DNA from 3 places in the Amycolatopsis sp. NPDC049691 genome. Region 2 is predicted to be linked to each of the others. Evidence: riboswitches for the same ligand, from Rfam matches in the RefSeq annotation. Region 2 holds a riboswitch; each other region holds the start of a gene.
What was found. Region 2 has a riboswitch for thiamine pyrophosphate ahead of AB0J40_RS16730 (thiamine ABC transporter substrate-binding protein). Riboswitches for the same ligand answer to the same signal wherever they lie in the genome.
Positions count from the first base shown of each region.

Region 1: linked by a shared signal. The riboswitch ahead of thiO (glycine oxidase ThiO) and the one ahead of AB0J40_RS16730 (thiamine ABC transporter substrate-binding protein) in region 2 are both predicted to bind thiamine pyrophosphate.
Region 3: linked by a shared signal. The riboswitch ahead of thiC (phosphomethylpyrimidine synthase ThiC) and the one ahead of AB0J40_RS16730 (thiamine ABC transporter substrate-binding protein) in region 2 are both predicted to bind thiamine pyrophosphate.

Region 1 covers NZ_JBFANX010000005.1:389,698-395,096, forward strand. Annotated here, with positions in the region: gene AB0J40_RS14500 (ion transporter) at 1-417, shown strand, start outside; gene AB0J40_RS14505 (MarR family transcriptional regulator) at 414-842, opposite strand; gene AB0J40_RS14510 (thiazole synthase) at 940-1,698, opposite strand; gene thiS (sulfur carrier protein ThiS) at 1,700-1,900, opposite strand; gene thiO (glycine oxidase ThiO) at 1,900-2,973, opposite strand; TPP riboswitch at 2,967-3,072, opposite strand; gene thiE (thiamine phosphate synthase) at 3,104-3,763, shown strand; partial or broken gene AB0J40_RS14530 (thiamine phosphate synthase) at 3,828-4,015, shown strand; gene AB0J40_RS14535 (hypothetical protein) at 4,178-4,927, opposite strand; gene AB0J40_RS14540 (threonine/serine dehydratase) at 5,075-5,399, shown strand, end outside.
Region 2 covers NZ_JBFANX010000006.1:340,884-346,282, forward strand. Annotated here, with positions in the region: gene AB0J40_RS16720 (ABC transporter ATP-binding protein) at 1-262, opposite strand, end outside; gene AB0J40_RS16725 (iron ABC transporter permease) at 262-1,818, opposite strand; gene AB0J40_RS16730 (thiamine ABC transporter substrate-binding protein) at 1,929-2,981, opposite strand; TPP riboswitch at 3,004-3,110, opposite strand; gene AB0J40_RS16735 (4a-hydroxytetrahydrobiopterin dehydratase) at 3,143-3,427, shown strand; gene AB0J40_RS16740 (hypothetical protein) at 3,502-3,630, shown strand; gene AB0J40_RS16745 (hypothetical protein) at 3,833-4,300, opposite strand; gene AB0J40_RS16750 (ArsR family transcriptional regulator) at 4,300-4,887, opposite strand; gene ychF (redox-regulated ATPase YchF) at 4,942-5,399, opposite strand, start outside.
Region 3 covers NZ_JBFANX010000005.1:380,999-386,397, forward strand. Annotated here, with positions in the region: gene AB0J40_RS14455 (glycoside hydrolase family 15 protein) at 1-658, opposite strand, end outside; gene AB0J40_RS14460 (trypsin-like peptidase domain-containing protein) at 861-1,772, shown strand; TPP riboswitch at 1,811-1,932, shown strand; gene thiC (phosphomethylpyrimidine synthase ThiC) at 1,926-3,563, shown strand; gene thiD (bifunctional hydroxymethylpyrimidine kinase/phosphomethylpyrimidine kinase) at 3,560-4,363, shown strand; gene AB0J40_RS14475 (hypothetical protein) at 4,402-4,761, opposite strand; gene AB0J40_RS14480 (helix-turn-helix domain-containing protein) at 4,913-5,272, opposite strand.

The DNA.
Region 1 (5,399 bases), on a different contig from region 2:
CCCGGGATGGCGTCGATCGCCGCGTTGCTGGCGCTGATCATCTTCGTGGCGGGCGTGATGGCGACCAAGCTGTTCGGCGGCATCTCCCCGGAGAACTTCGGCGACCTCGGCACGTCGCTGTTCACGCTGTTCCAGGTGATGACCGGCGAGGCGTGGCCGGACATCGCGAAGGAGATCATGGTCCAGGCGCCGATGGCCTGGATCTTCTTCGTCGTCTACATCCTGGTGTCGAGCTTCGCGGTGCTGAACCTCTTCATCGCGGTCGTGGTCAGCGGCATGGAGGACGAGCTGCGCCAGGACATCCGCGAGGAAGAGGAGAAGCAGGCCGAAGCCCAGGCGGCCGCGAACCAGGAGATCCTCGAGGAGCTGCGGGCGGTGCGCGCCGAGCTGGCCGAGCTGCGCCGGACCGCCGTCTAGTCGTCCGCGATCAGGGCCTCGAGCGCCGGGAGCGCGGCCGTGAGCGCTTCGCGGTGCTCGGGCGTCAGGCGGTCGAGCCGCCGGTTCAGCTCCTGCACCCGCGTCGACCGGACGCCGGAAACCAACCGCTCGCCCTCCTCGGTCGCCTTCGCCAGCCACGCCCGACGGTCGACCGGGTCGGACTCGCGGCTGACGTAGCCCGCCTCGACCAGGGACGCGATGATCCGCGACATCGTCGCGGCGGCGACCCCTTCCTTCGCGGCGAGGTCACCCAACCGGAGCTGCCCGGAGATCACCAGCGTCGCCAGCGCCGAGATGGCGCCGTGGCCGGGCCCGGGCACGCCGGCCTGCCGCAGCGACCGGGACAGCCTGCCGACGGCCAGGTACAACCTGCCCGAGACGTCCTGGACCGATGTGCTCGTCACGGCTGGCTCCTTCTGCCCTGCCCCGCCGCCGGTGCGCCGGAAAGTGCCGTCCACCTTACGGGCTCGTCGTGCGCGGTCGGCGTGAAGCCACCCCGGTTCACCGGGGTGGACTTGACGCCTTCGCCCAGAAGCGCTGCGGCACCCGCCCCGCCCCGCGGGCCAGGTGACCGGCGACGACGGCCGAGCGCATGGCGGCGGCCATCCGCTCCGGATCGGCCGCCCGGGTGACGGCCGTGGACAGCAGGACGGCGTCGCAGCCGAGCTCCATCGCCAGCGTCGCGTCCGACGCCGTGCCGATTCCGGCGTCCAGGATCACCGGCACGCCCGCCCGCGAAACGATCAGCTCGATGTTGTGCGGATTCCGGATGCCGAGGCCGGTGCCGATCGGCGCGCCCAGCGGCATCACCGCCGCGCAACCCGCCTCCTCCAGGCGCAACGCGAGCACGGGGTCGTCGTTCGTGTAGGCGAACACCGTGAACCCGTCGGCGGCCAGCCGTTCGGCGGCGTCGAGGGTCTCGATCGGGTCCGGCAGCAGCGTCCGGTCGTCGGCGTGCACCTCGAGCTTGACCAGGTCGGTTTCCAGCGCTTCGCGGGCGAGCTGCGCGGTGAGCACGGCTTCGGCGGCCGTCCGGCAGCCCGCGGTGTTCGGCAGCAGCTCGATGCCGAGCCGCTTCAGCAGTTCGAGGACACCGGAGCCGCCTTCGGCGTCGGCGCGGCGCATGGCGACGGTGGTCAGCTCGGTGCCGGACGCCACCAGCGCCCGTTCGAGCACCGCGAGGTTGGCCGCGCCGCCGGTGCCGATGATCAGCCGGGACGTCAGCTTGGCACTGCCGATGACCAGCGGTTCTTCGTCCACTTCAGCCTCCCTGGACCGCGGTGAGCACGTCGACGCCGGCGCCCTTGGGCACGGCGGTGGTGGGCCAGTCGCTCCGGCGGACGACGACGCCGTCGACCGCGACGGCGATGCCGGGCCGCTGCCCGCCCGACGCGTCGAGGACGTCGGCGACCGTGGCGCCGTCCGGGAACTCCGTCCACTTCCCGTTGAGCTTGATCTCCATCACACGTGCTCCTTCTGGTGCAGGCGGGCGGGTGAAGCCGCTTCGACGCCTTCGGGCGGCTTCTCACCCTCGAGCCAGGCGAGGACGGCGTCCGCGGTCACGGGAGCCATCAGCAGGCCGTTGCGGTGGTGCCCGGTGGCGGCGAAGACGCCGTCGTCCAGGACGCCGATGTAGGGCAGGACGTCCCGGCTGCCGGCCCGCAGGCCCGCGGCGGTCTCGGCCAGCTCGTACTCGGTGATCGCGGGGAAGACGCGTTCGGCGCCCTCGATCAGCTCGCGCACGCCGCGCGCGGTGACGGCCTGGTCGAAGCCCGCTTCGTACTGCGTCGCGCCGAGGACCAGCTCCTGGTCGCCGCGCGGGACGAGGTAGATCGGCTTGCCTTCGACAACGGCGCGGACAGTCCGCGTGGGCGGCGGCAGGCAGCCGCGGCGGGGCTTGAGCCGCAGGATCTCGCCCTTGAGCGGGCGTACGGCGTCGGCCAGCTGCGGGTGCAGCCGCCCGGTCCAGGCGCCGGCGGCGAGCACGACGGCTTCGGCGTCCGGGAGCCGTTCCACGCGTTCGCGGACGAACCGGACGTCTCGCTTCTGGCCGGCCGCGTACAGGGCTTGAAGCAGTTTCCGGTTGTCCACGGCCAGGTCGCCGGGCACGTGGAGTCCACTTCGGACAGATCCGGTGCCGGGTTCGAGGCGCTTGGTCTCGCGGCCGGTGAGCCGCTCGGCCGCACGGCCGAGCTCGTGCAGATGGCGGGCCAGGATGTCCAGGTAGCCGGCGTCGGCGCTGTCGAAGGCGACGACGAGCGTGCCGTGTTCGGCCAGGCCGGGGTCGAGGCCTTCGCGGGCCAGGTCGCTCGCGAAGCCGGGCCAGCGTCTCAAGGATTCTTCGCCGAGGAGCAGGACGTCGTCCTCGCCCGGCCAGGCCTCGGTGACCGGGGCGAGCATGCCACCGGCCAGCCAGGACGCGCCGCCGCGGACGGGCTCGGGGTCGTAGAGGGTGACCTCGTGGCCGTTCGCGGCCGCGCGCCACGCCGTGGACAGGCCGATCACGCCGCCGCCCACCACTGCCAGGTTCGTCATGGAATCACGCTCCCTGCGCCGGCATGACCCGGATCAGGTTCCACGGTCGGAGCGGCAGCTCCCTCTCAGCCCGTCCCTCGGGCTCCCGTGCGGACGCGTCCACCCTAGCTCGCCGGGTACGGTCGCCGCTATGCCCGCCCTTTCCGGTGACAAGATCCGCGCCCGCCTCGACGCGGCGCGCCTGTACCTCTGCACGGACGCCCGCACGGCCCGCGGCGACCTGGCGTCCTTCGCCGACGCGGCGCTGGCCGGCGGCGTCGACATCATCCAGCTGCGCGACAAGACCGGGGCGCTGGAAGCCGCCGGCGAGATCGCGGCGCTGGAGGTGCTGGCCGAGGCCTGCGCGCGCCACGGAGCGTTGCTGTCGGTGAACGACCGGGCCGACGTGGCGCTGGCGGTCGGCGCGGACGTGCTGCACCTGGGCCAGGACGACATCCCGGTGCCACTGGCCCGCCGCATCCTCGGCGAGGAGGTGGTCATCGGCCGGTCGACGCACTCGCTCGACCAGGCCCTGGCGGCGGCCGCGGAGCCCGGCGTGGACTACTTCTGCACGGGCCCGTGCTGGCCGACGCCGACGAAGCCGGGCCGGTCCGCACCGGGTCTGGACCTGGTCCGCTCGGTGGCGGGCTGGACCCCGGACCGCCCGTGGTTCGCCATCGGCGGCATCGACCAGGACCGGCTGGCCTCGGTGCTGGACGCCGGAGCGTCCCGGATCGTCGTGGTCCGGGCCATCACCGAAGCCCAAGACCCCGAAGCTGCCGCTCGGGAGCTGCGCGCCCGCCTCCCCTGACCGAAGGCCTCACCGGGTCGGCGTGGTCGCCGCGCCCTTGCTGGCCAACGCCGGGCCGCTCCGCCTGGACCTGGCGCGCGAGACGGCGGCTTGGCCCCGGACCGCCCGTGGTTCGCCATTGGCGGCATCGACCAGGATCGGCTGGCCTCGGTGCTGGACGCCGGAGCGTCCCGGATCGTCGTGGTCCGGGCCATCACCGAAGCCCAAGACCCCGAAGCCGCCGCTCGGGAGCTGCGCGCCCGCCTCCCCTGACCAAGACAGACCCCCGCCCATCCCTGGGGGGCGTCCCCGTCCCAGTCTATCGGCTCCCGACCTGCAAAAACGGCCCCGCGCGAAGTTGTGGACAACTTCGCCCGGGGCCGTCGAAAACCGGCGCGCCTGTGGACAAGCCGTTGCGGCGAAAGGCCGATCCCGCTACGGCGTCGGCGTGGTCGCCGCGCCCTTGCTGGTCGGTGCGGTGGTCGTCGCCGGGGCCGACGTCGACGGCTGCTCGGTCGTCGTGCTCGGGGTCGTCGTCGGGGTCTCCGACGAGGTCGTCGGGGCCGTCGACGTCTCCGAAGGCGTCGTGGTCGTCTCCGTCGGGGACACCTGCGTGTCGTCGGTCGACTTCGTCGGCGGGGTCGACGGGGTCTTGTCCGGCTGCCCGCCGCCGTTGCCGAAGATCTTGCCGATGCTCGTGCCCGTTCCGCCGCCGATCTGGGTGCCCGTCGCCGACTCGAAGCCGACTATCGCCAGGATCGCCACCGCGAACGCCGCCACGCTCGTGCCGATGATCAACGGCCAGCGCAGCTTCCGCAGCCGCGACGGCAACCCGGACTCCGGCGGCTTCAGCTGCACCGTCGGCTGGTCGGTGATCGGCACCTCGGCCGCCGCCGGCACGTCGGGTACTCCGCGCCGGCGGATGCCCGACGTCGCCAGCTGCCGCGCCTTCAGCGCCGCCTCGCGGGTGCGCTGCAGCGAGCGCAGGTACAGCTCGCTGCCGACCGTCGACACCACGCTCGCCACGCCCGCGCCGACCACCGTGCCCGCCACGCCGAGCGTCGATCCCAGCAACGCCGCGGTCACCGCCGCGAGCGCCGCCGCCAGCACCTGCGCGATCCGCAGGCCGGACTTTTCTTCCTTCTTCGTGTCCAACTCGGAAGCCGCTGCGTTCTCCTTGCTCATGATCCCGATCCGCTAGAAAGTCTTCTCCCCGTTCCCAACGTGTAAGGCGCGCGAGGAACTCCCCACGTTGCCGGAGCGTGAGGAGCACCACTCCGACCGTCCACAATAGACACTCCATGCCGGACGTTTTCTTGACATACTCGGCACATGGAACTGGTGACGATCTCTGACGTCGAGGCCGCGGCGAAGCGCGTCCAAGACGCCGCCGTGCGCACGCCCCTGCTGCTCCAGACGTGGGATCCCCGCGGAACCCTGTGGCTCAAACCCGAAAGCCTCCAACCGGTCGGCGCGTTCAAGGTGCGCGGCGCGTTCAACGCGATCGCCACCCTCGACGAACAGCGGCGTACCCGCGGCGTGATCGCTTACTCCAGCGGCAACCACGCGCAAGCGGTCGCGTACGCGGCGCAGCGGTACGGCGTGCCCGCGTTGGTCGTCGTGCCGGACGTGACACCACGGATCAAGGTCGAAGCGA
Region 2 (5,399 bases):
GACCGAACAGCTGGCCGTCCTGGAACACCAGCCCGAAGCCGCGCCGGTGGACCGGCACCGCGCCGAGGTCGTCGCCGTCCCAGCTCACGCTGCCGCGCGCCGACGGCTCCAGCCCGGTGATCGCGCGCAGCAGCGTCGACTTCCCCGAGCCCGACGGGCCGAGCAGCGCCAGCACCTCGCCGTCGGCGATGTCCAGCCGGACGTCGCGGACCGCCGCGAAGTCTCCGTAGTGGACGGTCAGGTCCCGCACCGACAGCGCCATCAGAACTCTCCCACCCGGCCGCGCCCGAGCCGGTCGATCAGCGCGACCGCCAGCACCGTCACGAGCATCAGCAGCGCGCACGCGGCGTACGCCATCTGGTTGTTCAGCTCCCCCGGGCGTCCCAGCAGGGAAGCGATCGCGACCGGCAGCGTCGGCGCCGTCGGCCGGGCGAGGAAGCTCGTCGCGCCGAACTCGCCGAGCGCGACGACGAACCCGAAGCCCGCGGCCGCGACCAGCGGCCGCAGCGTCAGCGGCAGGTCGATCTCCCGCCACACCCGCAGCGGGCTCGCCCCCAGCGTCGACGCGGCCTGCCGCGACCGGACGTCGACCGAGCGCAGCACCGGCAGCACCATCCGCACGATCAGCGGGATGATCACCAGCGCCTGGGCCAGTGGCACGAGGTAGGGCGACGTCCGGAGGTCGCCGGGCAGCGCGTCGAGCGTCACCAGGTAGCCGAACCCGACCGTCACCGCGGACACGCCGAGCGGCAGCATCAGGACGGCGTCCATGGTCTCGCCCAGCCCACGCGCGGCTTTCGCGGGCGAGCGCCGCAGCGCCACCAGCACCACGGACGCGAGCACGCCGACGACCATCGCGAGCAGCGTCGCGTCGATCGCCACCTTCAGCGAGTTCACCGCCGCGTCCCAGCCGGACACCTGCAGCGTGCCCTTCTCACCGGTGCCGGCCAGCGCCCGATAACCGGCGAAGCTCCAACCGTCCGGAGTGGACACCGACTCGGCGAGCAGCGCGACGATCGGCGTCACCAGCAACGCCAGGACGACCCCCGCGGCGCCGACGACCCACCACTCGCCGCCCCGCGGCCGCCGCGGCCCGCCGGAACCGATCCGGGCACCGTCCTTGCGCCGCCGCGCCAGCCCGCCGAGCACCAGCGCGGCGACGACGGCGGCGAACTGGATCAGGGACAGCGCCGCCGCGCCCGACAGGTCCAGCAGGTCGACCGTCCGCAGGTAGATCTCGGTTTCCAGGGTCCGGTAGCGCGCGCCGCCGAGGATCAGGACGACGCCGAAACTGGTGGCGCAGAACAGGAACACCACGGCCGCGGCGGAGGCGATCGCGGGCGCCAGCGCGGGCAGCGTCACCGAACGGAACGCACGCCACGGTGACGCGCCCAGCGCGCGGGCGGCGTCGGTCGTCCGCGAATCGAGCCGGGTCCACAGCCCGGCGACGGTCCGCGCGACGACGGCGACGTTGAAGAACGCGTTGGCCAGCACGATCGGCAGTACGCCGCCGTCCGGCCAGAGGGCCCGGAACGCCAGGCCGACGACGACGGTCGGCAGCACGAACGGCACCAGCACGAGCGTCCGCGCGAGGCCGGCGCCGGGCAGCCGCACCCGCGCGAGCAGGAACGCGACCGGCAGCCCGGCCAGCACCGCGACCACCGTCGACGCCGCCGCGCTCGCGACGGTGAACCCGGCCAGCTGCCAGGTCCGCGCGTCGCCGAGGACGACGTCCAGGCCGCCCGCGGCGAACCCGCGGCCGACGATCGCCAGCACCGGCCAGGCGAAGAACACCACCAGGAACCCGATCGGGGCCAGCCCGAGCAGTGCCAGGCCCAGGCCACGCGCGGTCCGGGGCGGGGCTACGACTGGCGTTTTTCGGGGGCTCCGGGTGGCGGAGCCCCCGGCCCGGGGCGGAGCCCCGGATGTCACTGCTGCACGAGCGTGCGCCATTCGCCGATCCACTTCTCGCGCCCGGCCTGCACCTGGTCCGCCGTGAGCGACTGCGGCTTCTGCGGCAGCGGCGCGACCTGCGCCCAGCCCGCGGGCAGGTCGACACCCTGGCGCGCCGGGTAGACGTACATGTTCGCCGCGACCGTCGCCTGGAACTGCTGCGACAGCAGGAAGTCGACGACCTTGCGCGCGCTTTCGGCCTGCTTGCCGTTCGCCAGCACGCCGGCGTACTCGACCTGCCGGTAGCAGGTGTCGAGCAGTGCCTTGGTGCGCGGCTTGCCGTCGTCGCCCACCTCGGCGGCGGGCGAAGAGGCGTACGAGACGACGATCGGGCGCGGCCCCTTGCCGGACGAGCCGGAGAAGTCCTTGGTGTAGGCCTCTTCCCAGCCGCTGACGACCTTGACCCCGTTCGCCTTCAGCTTCGCCCAGTAGTCCTTCCAGCCGGCTTCGCCGTACTTCGCGATGGTGCCGAGGAGGAACGCCAGCCCGGGCGACGCCGTCGCCGGGTCCTCGGCGACCAGCAGGTCCTTGTACTTCGGGTCGGCGAGGTCGTCGTAGGACTCCGGCGCCGGGATGCCCTTGCTCGTGAAGTAGTTCGTGTCGACGTTGACGCAGACGTCGCCGACGTCGACCGCGGACAGCCGGTGCTCGGGGTCGACGGCGTAGCGCTGCGGCCCGCGGTCGGCCTCCGGGCTGGTGTAGGGCTCGAAGACGCCTTCGGAGAGCGCGCGCGAGGCGAAGGTCGAGTCGACGCCGTACGCGACGTCGCCGATCGGGTTGGCCTTGGTCAGCACGAGCTTGTTGGTCAGCGAACCGGCGTCGCCCTGCTTGAGCACCGAGATCTTGATGCCCGACTGCTTCTGGAAGGCGTCGAGCACCTCCTGCGGCGCCAGGAAGGAGTCGTGCGTCACGAGGGTGACGGTGGGCGTCTGCTGCGTGCCACCGTCACCGTCCGACAGTGAGCACCCCGCGGCGACGACGCTGACGACGGCGACGGCCGTCGCGGCGCGAACAGCCCTGCGTTTCATCTACCCCTCCTGCACTTCGCCGGACGAGGAGGGAAAGCCCTCCCTTCGCCGGCATGATCCGGTCAGGTGCGAACGGTCGCGGGTGACCCGCCTCTCAGCCCGGCTGACCGGACTCCCGTGGCAACCGTGCAGCGTAGTCCAGGACGTACGACCATGGAGACATGACGGAAATCTTGAGCGACGCCGAGGCCGACGAACGGCTGGGCGCCGGCTGGACGCGGGCCGGCGCGGTGATCTCGCGCGAGGCGGAGCTGGCGAGCTTCCCGCAGGCGATCGAGGTGGTGGACCGCGTCGCGGTGCTGGCCGAAGCGGCCGACCACCACCCGGACATCGACATCCGCTGGCGCACGCTGACGTTCCGGCTCTCGACCCATTCGGCGGGCGGCCTGACGGAGAAGGACTTCGCCCTCGCGGCGCAGATCGACGCGGTGCTCGACTCGATGTGACGTCGGTAACTCTGGGTGCACTTTTTCGCGGTTTCGGCGTCTCTCGGTAAACGGCACTGCTATGGAGGGATGGCATGACCCAGGCGATCGTGGTCGGGACGGCGGCATTCGCGACGATGGTGGCGGCGGCGGGCGGAGTGCTCTGGTTCACCGCACGGGGACGTCGTCACCCGGATGCCGGTGAATTCGATCACAGCCGCTAACGAAGGGCATGATCAGCGCGCTGAGCAGGCGGAAGCATCGGTTTCGGCCCTAGGAAACGCCATGAACAGCACCGCCCCCACGCCCGCCCAGCGCGCCTGGATCAACGCACTCGCCCCCGCGGTCGTGCTGATCGCGATCGCGTTGCTGGGCCTCTTCGGCTGAGCCGGTCGCCGGCCTGGCTCCCGGGCCAGGCCGCGCCGCTCAGTAGCGCGGCATGTTCGGGATCGCCTTTTCGGCCACTTCGATGAGCGCCAGCACCTTCGGCACGTCGGCCGCGACGTCCTCGGCGGTCATCGACGGAGCCTCCGAAGATCGGTAGGCGACCTCGTTGCGCCGGGCTCGCATCCGGTTGAAGGGCCGCAGGACGTGTCCCAGCGGCGGGTCCAGCTGGGCGAGTACCGCCTCGTAGACGGTCACGTGCCCACCCCGGCTCGTCACCCGCAGGCCCTGGTTCTGCAGGACGGCCGCCAGCGCCCGGCGCGCGCTGTCGTAGGCCAGCGTGTACGCGCCTTCGGGGTCGGTGTCCTGCAGCTGCCGCGCCGAAGCGAGGTGGGTGCGGGCCCGGACCAGCTCGGCCTCGGCGGCCTCCCGCGACGCCGGAACGTGCTCGATGGCGCCGCGCGCGATGAAGGCGTCGATCCGTTCGCGCCCTTGGTTCCACTGGGGCATCAGGACTCCTGCTCGAGGTTCAGCCGAGCCAGCGGACGTTCGCGAACGCTGGTGAGGAACGGATCCGCCGTGTCCGCCGCCCACGACTCGGGCGAAATCCGGTGCACGTTGACCTCGCGGCCCAGCCGTCGCGACACGCTCTCGGCCAGGTCGAAGAGCTCGTCCGGATCGGGCGAACCGACGACGAGGACATCGACGTCACCAGGCGGCGGCCCCGGTTCGCCGCTGTAGCGCGCGGCCCAGGACCCGTAGATGTAGGCCTCGCGGACGCCCGCCAGCCCGGAGAGGACCTCGGCGAGCAGGGACATCGGCCCGAACGTGACCGCGATGACGTCGCTCAGCGGGCGGTAGAGCGGGGTGTCGGTACGGGCTTTGACGAGCCGGCTCCGGCCCACCCGCCGGTCGGCCAGGATGCCGCCGCCGACCAGCCGCTCGACTTCGCGCAGCACGGCCGTGGGCGTGACACCGCAAGCCTCGGCGAGTTCGGTGATGCTGTACTCGCGCTCCGGGTGCAGCAGGACCAGCGCGAGCAGCTCACCCTGCATTCGCGACCGCAGCAGGGGCAGCAAGCTCGGCGAAGCTTTCATTGGACGCAGTATATCCTGCGCCCAATGAAAGTAACAACCAGTAGTTGAGGGTTCTCAGACGTTGAAGCGGAACTCGACCACGTCGCCGTCGGCCATGACGTAGTCCTTGCCCTCCATGCGGACCTTGCCCGCCGCCCGGGCCGCCGCCATCGAGCCCGCCTCCATCAGGTCGTCGTAGGAGACGATCTCCGCCTTGATGAAGCCGCGTTCGAAGTCCGTGTGGATAACGCCCGCCGCCTGGGGGGCCGTGGCGCCCTGGGGGATCGTCCAGGCGCGGGACTCCTTCGGGCCCGCCGTCAGGTACGTCTGCAGGCCGAGGGTGTGGAAGCCCGCGCGGGCGAGGGCGTACAGGCCCGGCTCCGGCTGGCCGACCGACTCGAGCAGCTCGCGCACCGACTCCTCGTCGTCCAGCTCCAGCAGCTCCGCCTCGACCTTCGCGTCGAGGAACACCGCGTCCGCCGGCGCGACCAGCTTCGTCAGCTCCTCGCGGCGGGCCTCGTCGGTGAGCACCG
Region 3 (5,399 bases), on a different contig from region 2:
TCAGCTTGAAGGTCTTGGTGAGCTGAGTGTTCCCGTCGGACGCGCCCGCGTAGCCGACGCTCGTCTTGGTGAACGCGGGCTTGGCGGTCAGCGCGGCCGAGTTCGTGGCGTCCTGCGCGGTGACAGCGTCGCCCTTGCGCGCGGCCGAGTCGTCGGAGCCGTCGTTGGTCAGGTCCGGGTCGGCGACCGCGTAGAGCTGGTAGGGCCGCCCGGTGAGCGACTGGAAGTCGACGTCCACCAGCACCGTCGTGGCGGCCGGGTCGGTGACGTAGGTCTTGCGGAGGCGCCAGCGGTGCTGGTCGTCGGTGATCGTCTGCTCGTAGGTCAGGCTGTCGTCGTCGGTCCGCCGGACCTGCTGGGACTTCGCGGTGTAGTCGGCCACGGCGAAGCTGCGGCCGTCGGTGACGACGAAGTTCATCGAGCGGACGCTCGGCGTCGAGAGGTCCGGGTAGTAGACCTCCGACAGCTGGCCGCCCTGGAGGGTGAACCAGACGTTGCTCGACCGGTCGTGGGCGGTCCCGAAGCCGGTCTTGTTCGCGGGCAGCCAGCTGGGATGGGCACCCGGGGCGCCGGGCGCCTCGCCCTGGGCCACCGCGGTCGCCGGGATCAGGCCGGTGACCAGCAGCCCGGCGAGGGCGCCGAACATGAGTTTGCGCATATCAACCCCACAGAAGATCGCTTCTGCACCGTTACAGAAGCGCTTTGGGAGTCTGCCGCCGAATCTTCACCGGCGCATGGTCCGATCCGGTGAACCACTGACCGTCACTGGTCCGGTCGGCGGTTCACGGACAGCGAACCCCGGGCTCACGATTTCGAGCGCATGCTTGTAGTACCTGCAACGGTGTAATCGAGGTGCTCCCATGGACGAGGCGATGGACGCCTACTCGCGCGCGGTCAGCACCGTCGCGAAGACCGTCACCCCGCACGTCGCCGGGGTGCAGCTCGCGCGCGGCAGCGGGTCGGCCGTCGTCTTCTCCGATGACGGCCACCTGCTCACCAACGCCCACGTCGTCGACGACCACCGGCGCGGTGTCGCGACCTTCGCCGACGGCAGCGAGGTGCCCTTCGACGTCGTCGGCGCCGATCCGCTGTCCGATCTCGCCGTGCTGCGGGCCCGGGGCGAGACCCCCGCGGCGGCTCGGCTGGGTGACGCCGACCGGCTCGTCGTCGGGCAGCTCGTCGTCGCCGTCGGGAATCCGCTCGGGTTCTCCGGCACCGTCACCGCCGGCGTCGTCAGCGCGCTCGGCCGGGCGCTGCCGGTGCGCCACGGCCGGGCTGGGCGGGTGATCGAGGACGTCATCCAGACCGACGCCGCCCTCAACCCCGGCAACTCCGGCGGCGCGCTCGCCGACTCCGCCGGGCGCGTCGTCGGCGTCAACACCGCCGTCGCCGGGGTCGGCCTCGGGCTCGCCGTGCCGATCAACGCGACCACCCGGCGGATCATCGACACGCTCGTCGTCGAGGGCCGCGTGCGGCGCGCGTACCTCGGCGTCGTGGGCGTGCCCGCGCCGCTGCCGGACGACGTCGCCGAGCGCACCGGGCAGCAGGCCGGGCTGCGGGTGCGCGAAGTCGTCGCCGGCGGGCCCGCGGACCGGGCCGGGCTGCGCGCCGGGGACCTCGTGCTGACGGTGGGGCGCACCCGTGTGTCGGACGCCCAGGGCATCCAGCGCCAGCTGTTCGCGGAGGTGATCGGCACCGCACTGCCGATCACCGTGCTGCGCAACGGCGCCATGGTCGACGTCTACGCCACTCCGGCCGAGTTGGTCGGGTGACTTGAGTATCGCGCTCCGGCGTGGCATGGTCGGTGGCACAACACCAACGCGGGAGCTCGCGCCATGGCGGGCTGAGAGGGTGACTTGCGTTTCGCAGGCGTCACCGACCGCATGAACCTGACCGGGTAATGCCGGCGTAGGGAGTGAAAGTCGTTGACGACGCTGGAAAACAATGCTGCCGTCTCCGTGACCACCGGGCCGATCACCGGCTCGCGCAAGGTGTACCACCAGACCGAGTCCGGGCTGCGCGTCCCGGCCCGCCGGATCGATCTGTCCAACGGCGAACACTTCGACGTCTACGACACTTCGGGCCCGTACACCGATCCCGAAGCTTCGATCGACGTCCACAGTGGACTGCACCGGCTGCGGGCGGGCTGGGCCGACGGCCGCGAGCACAACACCCAGCTCGGGTGGGCCAAACAGGGCGTCATCACCCGCGAAATGGAGTACATCGCCGCACGCGAACGGGTTTCGCCGGAGTTCGTGCGCGACGAGGTGGCCCGCGGCCGCGCCGTGATCCCGGTCAACCGCAAGCACCCCGAGTCCGAGCCGATGATCATCGGCAAGAACTTCCTGGTGAAGATCAACGCCAACATGGGCAACTCGGCCGTCTGGTCCTCGGTCGAGGAAGAGGTCGACAAGATGGTCTGGGCGACCCGCTGGGGCGCCGACACGATCATGGACCTCTCCACCGGCAAGCGGATCCACGAGACGCGCGAGTGGATCATCCGCAACTCGCCCGTCCCGGTCGGCACCGTGCCGATCTACCAGGCCCTGGAAAAGGTCGACGGGGAGCCGGAAAAGCTGTCGTGGGAGGTCTACCGCGACACGATCATCGAGCAGTGCGAGCAGGGCGTCGACTACGTCACCGTGCACGCCGGCGTGCTGCTGCGCTACATCCCGCTGACCGCGCGGCGCGTCACCGGGATCGTCAGCCGCGGCGGGTCGATCATGGCCGCGTGGTGCCTGGCCCACCACCAGGAGTCCTTTTTGTACACGCACTTCGAGGAGCTCTGCAAGATCCTCCGGCAGTACGACGTCACGTTCTCCCTCGGCGACGGCCTGCGCCCCGGCTCGATCGCCGACGCCAACGACCGCGCCCAGTTCGCCGAGCTGGAAACCCTGGGCGAGCTGACGCACATCGCGCGCTCGCACGACGTCCAGGTGATGATCGAGGGCCCCGGCCACGTGCCGATGCACAAGATCAAGGAGAACGTCGAGCTGGAGGAAAAGCTCTGCGGCGAAGCACCGTTCTACACCCTCGGTCCACTCGCGACGGACATCGCGCCGGCGTACGACCACATCACGTCGGCCATCGGCGCGGCCCAGATCGGCTGGTACGGCACGGCGATGCTGTGTTATGTGACGCCGAAGGAGCACCTCGGCCTGCCGAACCGCGACGACGTGAAGACCGGCGTCATCACGTACAAGATCGCGGCGCACGCGGCGGACCTGGCCAAGGGGCACAAGTACGCGCAGGAGTGGGACGACGAGCTGTCGAAGGCGCGCTTCGAGTTCCGCTGGAACGACCAGTTCAACCTGTCCCTGGACCCGGACACCGCGCGTTCGTTCCACGACGAGACGCTGCCCGCCGAGCCGGCCAAGACCGCGCACTTCTGTTCGATGTGCGGGCCGAAGTTCTGCTCGATGCGGATCACGCAGGACGTCCGCAAGTACGCCGAGGAGCACGGTCTGTCCACTGTGGAGGCCATCGAAGCGGGGATGGCCTCGAAGTCCGCGGAGTTCACCGAGGCCGGCGGCAAGGTGTACCTGCCGGTGGTGCAGCCGTGACACCGCCGACCGCCCTCACCATCGCCGGCTCGGACTCCGGCGGTGGTGCGGGCATCCAGGCGGACCTGCGCACTTTCTTCGCCCACGGCGTCCACGGGCTGGTGGCGCTGACCGCGGTCACCGTGCAGAACTCCTTGGGTGTGCAGGGTTTCACGGAGATCCCGGCCGACGTCGTCACCGCGCAGATCAAGGCGGTGGCGGCGGACATGGGCGTCAACGCGGCCAAGACGGGCATGCTGGCGACGGCCGAGATCATCCGCGCGGTCGCGAAGACCCTGGACGAGACGGGGTTCGACTTCCCCCTGGTCGTCGACCCGGTCGCGGCCTCGATGACCGGGCATTCGCTGCTGCGCGAGGACGCCCTGGAGGCGATCCGCACGGAACTGTTCCCGCGCGCGACGCTGATCACACCGAACCTCGACGAAGTCGGCCTGCTGACGGGGATTTCGGTGTCCGACGAGGCTTCCCAGCGCGCGGCGGCGGACGCCCTGCTGGAGTTCGGTTCCCGCTGGGTCCTGGTCAAGGGCGGCCACATGCGGGGGACACGGGACTGCGTGGACCTCCTGTCGGACGGCCACGAGTACATCTCGTTGAGCGGCCCCCGGTTCGAGACGAAGAACACCCACGGCGGCGGCGACACGCTGGCGTCGTCGATCACGTCGTGGCTGGCGAAGGGCGCTTCGGTGCCGGACGCGGTGGCGAAGGGGAAGAAGTTCATCGAGCGCTGCGTGGCGGAGGGCTACCCGCTCGGCGCGGGTGTCGGGCCGGTGTCGCCGTTCTGGGTGCTGGACGGGTCGTGAGCGGTAAGGCGGGATCCAACCCGCCTTACCGTGGCTGCTCACCGGAACTCGTGCACGACCTCGATCGGGCCGACCATGTGCGCGTTGAACTCGTCGAGTTCCTCGGCCGGAACCCACAACTCCAGGATGGTCCTGCCCCCAGCCTGCTGGACCGGATAACGCTGGAGGAACTCCGACTCGACCCGAAAGCGAGTGACGTAGCCGACCCCGTGGTGTGGCACGTTCCACTCCCGGGCGATCTTGGTCGCGTACTCCTCGTTGAGTACCGGGTAGAAGATCGGTTGCTCCGGCAGACGAGGTGGCCAGGTGCGCCAGCCTGACTGCCGGACGAGTTCCAGCTCCTCCGGACCGGTCGGCCGCCACAGCACAGTGGTCGGCGTCGCCTCCTGCTGAACCACCGTGCCCCCTCCAATGTCAGTCGAGTGGATCGTCTTCCGGCGTCGGAGCCTACTGAGCAGTCTCATCTCCCTGCCAGCCGATTTCAGGCGATCCTGTGTTGCCGGATCATTCCGCTGACCACTCAAAGTGCGCAGTGAGGCGCCGAAGCCGCTAGCGGACCGGCTGCAGCTCCCGGCCGTCGTACTCCTCGCGGGCCGTCCTGATCCGGTCGAAGTTCGCCTGCGACCACGCGCTCAGCGCGATCAGGTGCGCCCCCACCTCCGCGCCCATCTCCGTCAGCGCGTACTCCACCGTCGGCGGGGTCGTCGGGTACACCGTGCGGGTCAGGAAGCCGTCGCGCTCCAGCTGGCGCAGGTTCTGCGTAAGCATCTTCTGGCTGATCCCGTCCACCGCGCGGCGCAGCTCGCCGAAGCGGTGCGGGCCGCGGGCCAGCGCGCCCAGCATCAGGGCCGTCCACTTGTTGGCCAGCAGGTCCAGCACGTCCCGGCACGGGCAGTTCCGGAGATACACGTCCCAGGGTCCGCCCTGGTCACAGGTAGTTTCCACGAGGTACCTACTTTACGGACAAGTGCCTTCTGGCGAAAAGTGACGAACGATCCGAGTATAGGAGGCGACCCGAACCAAGAAGGAGTGAAGA